DNA from 2 places in the Bacillus sp. 7894-2 genome. Region 1 is predicted to be linked to the other one. Evidence: riboswitches for the same ligand, from Rfam matches in the RefSeq annotation. Region 1 holds a riboswitch; the other holds the start of a gene.

Region 1 (4,216 bases):
GAAGATTACAAAGCACATCAAATTTTTGTTTTTCATGCGTTTCCATATAATACTGTTCAATATTTTTAACTGTCATTTCTTTCGCTTTCACTTTAACCATTTCAGGCTCCTGCATGAATTTTTCAGCAAGGGACTGAATTCTTCTTGGCATTGTTGCCGAGAAAAGCAGAGTTTGGCGCTCCCCTTTAATTTCACTTAGGATTCTTTCAATATCCTCGATGAATCCCATATTGAGCATTTCATCCGCTTCATCCAAAACAACCATCTTAATATTGCTTAAGCGGATTGTTTTTCTTTCAATATGATCAATTAATCTGCCTGGTGTAGCAGCAATGATATGCGGGTGTTTTTTAAGCGCACGGATTTGGCGGTTAATATCCTGACCCCCATATACAGGAAGTGTCCGGACACCTTTTACCTGTCCTATCCGGTTTAATTCTTCTGCCACCTGTACAGCAAGCTCACGTGTTGGCGCAAGGACAAGACCTTGAATACCCGCGTTCAAATCAATCTGCTCTAAAAGCGGTACACCGAAAGCAGTGGTTTTTCCAGTTCCAGTCTGTGCCTGTCCAATCATGTCCTTTCCCTGCATTCCGATTGGAATCGCCTGTGCCTGAATAGGTGTTGGTTCCTCGAAGCCCATGTTGGAAAGAGCTTTTACTATTTCATTACTTAAGCCAAAATCTGAAAAAGTTGTCAAAATATGTGTTCCTCCTTGAATTATAAATGTTATTAGGTTCTGTAAGACTTTTTTTGTATAAAGACAATGACACTTTACTAGGCTTTCCAGTTTGCATCTCTTTTTTACATTTCCGTTTGTACTAATTTTAAACTTTTTGTAAGTGAAGAATTTTAATTGGGTGAAATGAAAAATACATATCCTAAAAGCAGGTGTTGCAGAAGATCTGTTTTGAGGAATGCTGAAGGCTACAAAGTGGATAAGCAAACATAAAAAGGTGATGCATGATTAGACATGCATCACCTCATTTAAGCAAAATTATGCTTTAGTTACGTTAGCAGCTTGAGGTCCACGGTTACCTTCAACGATTTCGAAGTTAACGTCTTGACCTTCTTCTAAAGTTTTGAAACCTTCAGTTTGGATAGCGGAGAAGTGTACGAATACATCTTGACCTTCTGAAGATTCGATGAATCCGAAACCTTTTTCTGCATTAAACCATTTAACTTTACCTGTGTTCATTTGTGTTGCCTCCCAATGAGTTGTTTTTCACTATAATGTACCATATAAACTTAACATAAAAAAGCCATAGCTGCCAGAAATGAGGATGAACGATCGCCTACATTTCTTTGCAGCTACGTCTACTTATCCAAAAAGTATATTACGAACTTTACAGCGTTAACCTAATAATAAACGACACACATCTATAAGTCAATCCTTTTGGAGTCAATTTTTAATTAGGGATAAATTGACTACTTGCGATTTTCTTTTTAGATAGTGTCTTTTCCGCAGCCTGAACAGTATGTTTCAAAAGCATGGAGATCGTAACAGGTCCTACTCCACCAGGTACAGGTGTAATAGCAAACGCTTTTTCGAAACAGCTGTCATACTCTGCATCTCCAATATTCCCTTCATTATATCCGGCATCAAGTACAATGGCCCCCGCTTTAATCCATTCACCCTTAACAAAGTTAGGTTTTCCCACAGCTGCAACGACAATATCAGCCTGCTTAACAATCATGGGCAGGTCTTTGGTATATGAATGGCAGGTTGTGACCGTTGCATTTCGATTGAGTAAAAGGGCAGATACCGGCTTGCCAAGGATTGGGCTTCTTCCGATGACAACAGCATGCATACCTTCAGTATTCAATTTATAATAATCCATAATTTCCAAAACAGCTGCAGGTGTACATGACGGATATTCACCAAAGCCGAAAGCAGTTTGACCATATCCGAGGCTTGTAACACCATCAACGTCTTTTTCAATTGCAATAGCTTCAAAAGCTTTGCGTTCATCTATATGTCCAGGTACGGGATGCTGGAGAAGGATTCCATGTACAGAAAGATCATCATTCAGTTGTGCAATTTTCTCCAGCAGTTCTTCTGTTGTTGTATCCTTTGGCATATGAATACGTTCTGATAAGATGCCCAGTTTTTCACATGCATTCCCCTTCATTCTTACATACGTTTCAGACGAAGGATCATCCCCCACTAAAATAGTGGCTAAACAAGGCTCAACACCTTTTGCCTTTAATTTTTCAATTCGATTCTTTAATTGGTCTTTCACATGTTTTGCCACAACAATTCCATCAAGAATAATCTTTTTTTCCGCCATGCATATTCCTCCTATAGGAAAAGCACCTATTCGGCTTGCGGGCTTTTCCATTTTGTTATGAAAAAAGAGACAAGGGTATCCCTTATCTCTGCCCAGACGACCGGCTATACATAGACGCAGCTCCCCTGCGGTTGATTCCGCATTGTCGTCAGTCACTGCGATTTTGAAAACTATTCTAATGAGTAGATAATATCATAAAAACACAAATAATTAAACTTGATTTTATTAAAATGTTCGTGTTTTTGCAAAATAAATAAAAAAGGACAGCAAATACTGTCCTTATAATTGATATATTTGAGTTAATTAATTATTACCTAAAACAATGAAAGCCCTGCCTCTCTTCCATCCTTGCGGCTCCTAGACCGCGCCAGTGGGAATCAGGTCGGTCGGAAATCCTTTCCGACTGAGATGCTCTCTGAGATTTTAATATTAAATGGTAAGAAACTTACTGAAGTAAAAAATACGGAGAAGTGTCTGGTTTACAGAAGATGATTAAGAAGAACATTCAGCGTTAAGCTGTCCACACAAATTTTTCTTAATTACAAACACATACTTACTCTTTCAAAATCCTAAAGAGCATAAAACATAATAAAAAGCCGCAGTTCCACTAAAAAGAAGGTTCGGGTGCCGAACATTCCAAGTGGATTAACGACTTGAAAATATACCTCAAATACTTCAATCACTATAATATCCTATAAACTTTTATCTGTCAAGAAAAAATCTTGTCACAAGCTAATTAGCTTTCTCCTTTGTACTCGGTAACATTAAAATAATCGGTTGTATCTTTATAGTCATTAAAGTCTATATCCAGATCATGAAAATACCGGTGCAGTTTGATTAACACTTCCTTATCCTTGGTGCCAGACTGCACAGTTTCTGCCAGGTTTGTTATTGTTCCGAGATCCTTCTGCAGATCCTCATTCTCTCCTGATATTTTTTTTAGGGAGTTTAAGATTAGATCAGCTTGTTTTCTTTGTTTTGGCCAGCTGACTTTACGGTCTCTTCCCCAGCCAAGTGTTTCATTATAAAAAGTATGATTGGAGGCAATAAAGTCTCCTAAATCTTCGTACATTAACCCCTGTGCGGGCTCCACCGCATTTGCCGAGGTCTTTTGCATCTTAGATTCATCCTTATTTAAAAAGACAAGCACACTGTAAGCCAGTGCAATGGCTATCACTATTCCGAGAATTGAAAGGGTCATGTTTAATTTTTTATTTTTCAGCAATTTGAAAGCCTCCATTTGATTTTGATTAATGCTGCAGAAGTTAAATGGATATATTGCCATTTCATTTTTACAGAAGATCTTCCACTTACTGCAAATGTTTTCCATGTTAATACATTCTATGTGAACTTCCCAAACCCTTCAATCCAAATAAAAAAGCTTTTAACACAATGTGTCAAAAGCTATTGTTGTTTTTTCTGAGTGAGAAAAACCTCCATAAAATCAATGATAAAAGGTTCCAGGTCAAGCTCCATAGCAATGTTATCAATTGTTTCCGGCGGTTCCTCCTCCGGCTTAGGCCTGAAATCAGCTATGCTTTTTCCTTTGGCCTTTCCAAACTGTTCAATTCTCACTCTTCGTTTAACATATTTGACGAGATCTGGATTTGTAAGAACACTTAAAACAAGAACATCATGGAGAGGTGCACCCTGAATTCCCGGAACAAGCTTTTTGTAAGCTTCATAATAAAAATCATAAGCAGGTTTGATTAAATCTTTAAAAGGTGACTGGGTATTATTTGCAATAAAATTAATCGTCTCAGGCCGGATAATCGCTTTATTTGTTACATTCAGAGGAAATATATAAATGTTTTTTGCTTTTTCCAGCACTGAATCCGCTGCGATGGGGTCAGCATAAAAGTTGGCTTCAGCCTCTGGCGTTACATTTCCCGGAACCAGAAACGCACCGCCCATTAAATATAATG
Region 2 (4,216 bases), on a different contig from region 1:
ATAATCTTTGCTGTTTACTATCGTCTTTACAGACAGTATCCGGATTTGCCGCTGACAGAATACATGAAAAAAATTTTAGGGAAATACCTGGGAAGCCTTATAAGCTATATGTACATTATCTATTTCATTTATATTGCGTCCAGGGTTTTGCGTGATGTTGAGGAATTACTGATCAGTTCTCCTTATGCCAAAACCTCCATTATTACGCTGGGTATCTGTATGGTGTTTGCATTGGTATACGCAGTTCATTTAGGTTTTGAGGTATTTGCAAGAGCAGGGATTATCTGCTTCGCCCTCATGACAGTCACTTTATTGCTAATCCTGATATTCTATGTGATCAGTGACTTGATTCATCTGGAAAATTTGCGGCCTGTTTTAGCTAAAGGATGGAAACCGGTCTTCAGGGAGATTTTTCCGGTTAATATGACGGTTCCTTACGGAGAGTTGGTTATATTTACGATGATCCTTCCTTTAATGAAACGGAAGACAAAGATTTTAAAAACAGGGAGTATGGCCATTGCGTATGTTGGCATTTATTTAACCATTAATACGATGCTCTTAATTTGTATTCTTGGTGCAGATCTCCTTGAGCGTTCGGCCTTCCCGGCACTGGCTGCTGTTGGCTATATTCAAATTGGGGGATTTATTCAGCGTCTGGATCCTTTTATCATCCTATTGATTGTATTTCTGGGGTTTATTAAAGTGGGCCTGTTCTTCTATTGTGCGGTAATCGGAATGAATAACCTTTTTAAAATGAGGCCAAATGTTTTCACTTCCTATTTTATGGGCGGGATTATTTGTCTTTCCTCCATTATGATTGCACCAAGCTATCAAAGCCATCTGGATGAAGGATTAAAAGTAGTCCCTTATTTCCTGCATATTGCTTTCCAATTCGCCATTCCTGCTGTATTGCTCGTACTGGCGGCCATCCAGCGTAAATGGAAACAGGGAAAAGTGTAGAATAGCGATTATTTTTTCTTCTTTTCATGTAACCAGTACATAACGAATAAACCAAGGATAAAAATGATGATAAGGAAATAATCTTCTCCCTGTGCGGAAGACAGAACAATTTTTATGCTTTTCCAGGATTCAAATATTGAATGGCCCTGGATATAATCAAGTAAAACAATGAGGCAGGCTGTACCGGCTAAGAGTGATAAGAGAACGATCATAGCACGCATATGATTCAGCTCCAGGTATTAGGATATGTATTAGGTTTAACATGTTTTTTCTTTTATAAACTAAATAGGAACCAAGTGTTGCGGGAAAACATGAAGTGAATAAGGGGTAAAAGCCTGTCTGCAGCATAATGGACAAATTTAGAAAAATATACTTTATTAGTCATAAAAAAATAAATAAATTTTTTATTTTTGTAAGCGCTTTAAAGGGTTGAAGTTTTCAGAAGACTTTGATAAGATTTAAAAAACCGAAAAGGCTATGTGTAACTGGCGAGACGCGGATCACCGCGGGGGAGCACATAGTGTCGAAGCCGTTCGCCTGGGCAGAGGTAAGGGATTCTACCCTTGCCTCTTTCTGTTTTAAAATCTGACAAAGTTAGTTGAAAAGGGGAGAATCCAGTGAGTACCATGACTTTAGACAAAGTAAAAACGATTAAAACACTGAATGCCATTGCGCCAAGCGGTCTTGAAGTGTTTAACAAGGATCATTTTACAATCGATAATGAAAGCGGCAATCCGGATGCGATTGTTCTTCGCAGCTTTAATATGCATTCGATGGAATTGGGCGATCGATTAAAAGCAATCGCCCGTGCAGGTGCTGGAGTGAATAACATCCCGGTGGAGAAATGCACTGAGCAGGGAATAGTTGTGTTTAATACACCCGGCGCCAATGCAAATGCCGTAAAAGAAATGGTGCTTACCTCCTTAATGGCTTCATCCCGGAATCTTTTTGCCGGAATTACTTGGACTAAAACGCTGAAGGATGAAGGAGATCAGATCCCTAAGCTTGTAGAAGCAGGAAAGAAGCAATTTGTCGGAAAAGAAATTAAGGGGAAAACGCTCGGTGTCATCGGATTGGGGGCAATCGGGGCACTTGTAGCCAATGATGCACTGGAACTGGATATGGATGTTGTTGGCTTTGATCCCTTTATTTCTGTCGACACGGCCTGGAACCTGTCCCGCAATGTTCAGCGTGCCATGAACATCGAGCAGGTGTTTGCAGAATCAGACTATATCACTGTGCATGTTCCATTAACCGATGATACAAGGGAAATGTTCAATGAAGATACGTTTAGCATAATGAAAAAGGGTGTTCACATCCTGAATTTCTCACGCGGAGAGCTTGTGAATGAAGCAGATATGGCAGCTGCCCTTGAAAGCGGAAAAGTGGGAAAGTATATTACAGACTTCCCAAATGAAAATATCCTTAAAATGAAAAACACAGTGGCCATTCCACACCTTGGCGCATCAACGAAGGAATCGGAGGAAAACTGTGCAGTCATGGCAGCACGCCAGGTGAAGCACTTCCTTGAAACAGGCAATGTCAAAAACTCAGTGAACTTCCCAAATGCTGCGCTTCCTTACACGGGCAAGCGGCGTGTCACTGCTTTTCATAAAAACATCCCAAATATGGTCGGCCAAATCACACTTTCCATTTCAAGCTACCAGCTGAATATCGCAGACATGGTAAACCGCAGCCGAGGTGAATATGCGTACACCATGATCGACATCGATAATAAAGTGAATGGCGATGTGATCCCTGGACTGCTTGAGCAGATTAATCAAATTGAAGGCATGATTACGTCACGGATAATATAAGTTGGCCCTGGTATTGATAGGACCTTGGGGACTTCGGACACAGAAAGCGTAAGACAGTGATTTAGAGTCTGAAGCTGGAGCAACTTCGGGCACAGAAAGCGGGAAACAGAGAGGTAGAGTCCGAACAGCAAGCTGCATTGGATCTCTTGCCAATAGAATCAGAAAACAGACCTCATCCAAGAGGTCTGTTTTTTGCATCACAGATTTTTGCGTAAGGAATCCCTTTTCACCTGATAATACCCCCTGCAAAAAAACGAGTTTTTTGGTTTCATGGCAATTAAGAAAGAATTGTAGATATCCGAGGCGGAAATGGATGAATTAAACCAGCAAATAAATAATAGAATTGTTTTAATATTCCCTGATACATAGAAGGATAGAACGCCAGTGATGCCTGATAATACAATAAAGGGCAAACTCATAAAAACCCAAAATCTCATTTTGGATAGAGTAGCATTTGTATTTAGCCAAAAATACAATCCGCTAAATGTTAAGCTAATATCGCCTTTTTTGCTGATAACCAAAATATGCAGACATTCGTGAACTATAAAGACAAAGATACCTATTAAAATGAGGTAAATGATATGAATCTGAGAGAAACCTGTCTCAAAAAAATAGGGTATCAAAAATATGATGATCTGGAGCAGATATACAAACTTCATATAATGCTTTCGATACCAATTACTCCTTATAAAAGGAGACCATTCTGCCAAATTCATGCTAATCTGCGGTAAGTGGCGAAACCATGTGATGATAAGTGTTCCCTCCCTCATTTAACCGAGTATTTTCACTAATTTTAACATAAAATTCCAATTTTATTAACAATAAAAACGCACAGTAACTCAAATTACTGTGCGTTTTTTTTGACGTTTGCGATTGGTTTATACTTTTTCCCCGGAGTAGTACTCGTCAATTGCCCGAAGCCAATTAACACGCGCGATATTTCCAGCCTTTTCTCTGTCTTTTTCTTCAAAAGCTTTTAATATATCTTCATGTTCTTCAATAGAACGTTCTTTAAGAATAATGGTTTTATTATAGTATAACCGCATGACATGAGCCTGCAGCATGGATGCTGTATTTGAAATATAAGGATTCTGGGCAAGGTCGATAATGATATTGTGAAACTTCTCATCCTGCTTCAATGCTGAGAAGGTATCTCCCGCCATTAGAGCTTTGGCGAATTTATGATTGATGTCCCTGAGAATATTGATTGACTCCTGGCTGATCACAGGAGCTGCCAATTCTGCGGCAAGGGCCTGCAGTACGCCTAAAGGAGGCAGGATCTTGCTAATATCTTCCGGGTTAACTGACGTGACTTGAGTTCCCACACCAGGGAACATTTCTACAAATCCCTGAACATTCAGGAGCTGAAGCGCTTCCCTAATAGGGGTGCGGCTGACTCCTAATGCTTTAGCAAGGTCAGCATCATTCAATTTTTCCTT

What was found. Region 1 has a riboswitch for ZMP and ZTP ahead of CHI10_RS21180 (bifunctional 5,10-methylenetetrahydrofolate dehydrogenase/5,10-methenyltetrahydrofolate cyclohydrolase). Riboswitches for the same ligand answer to the same signal wherever they lie in the genome.
Region 2: it holds a riboswitch for ZMP and ZTP, as region 1 does, so the genes downstream of both, CHI10_RS16195 (phosphoglycerate dehydrogenase) here and CHI10_RS21180 (bifunctional 5,10-methylenetetrahydrofolate dehydrogenase/5,10-methenyltetrahydrofolate cyclohydrolase) in region 1, are expected to answer to the same signal.

Annotation. Positions count from the first base shown of each region.
Region 1 covers NZ_NPDG01000155.1:505-4,720, reverse strand. Annotated here, with positions in the region: gene cshA (degradosome RNA helicase CshA) at 1-700, opposite strand, end outside; gene CHI10_RS21185 (cold-shock protein) at 998-1,198, opposite strand; gene CHI10_RS21180 (bifunctional 5,10-methylenetetrahydrofolate dehydrogenase/5,10-methenyltetrahydrofolate cyclohydrolase) at 1,410-2,291, opposite strand; ZMP/ZTP riboswitch at 2,375-2,457, opposite strand; gene CHI10_RS21175 (hypothetical protein) at 3,028-3,516, opposite strand; gene CHI10_RS21170 (nucleoside hydrolase) at 3,696-4,216, opposite strand, start outside.
Region 2 covers NZ_NPDG01000105.1:3,088-7,303, reverse strand. Annotated here, with positions in the region: gene CHI10_RS16205 (GerAB/ArcD/ProY family transporter) at 1-960, shown strand, start outside; gene CHI10_RS16200 (YczF family membrane protein) at 969-1,181, opposite strand; ZMP/ZTP riboswitch at 1,432-1,510, shown strand; gene CHI10_RS16195 (phosphoglycerate dehydrogenase) at 1,578-2,777, shown strand; gene CHI10_RS16190 (DUF3267 domain-containing protein) at 2,975-3,493, opposite strand; gene CHI10_RS16185 (GntR family transcriptional regulator) at 3,656-4,216, opposite strand, start outside.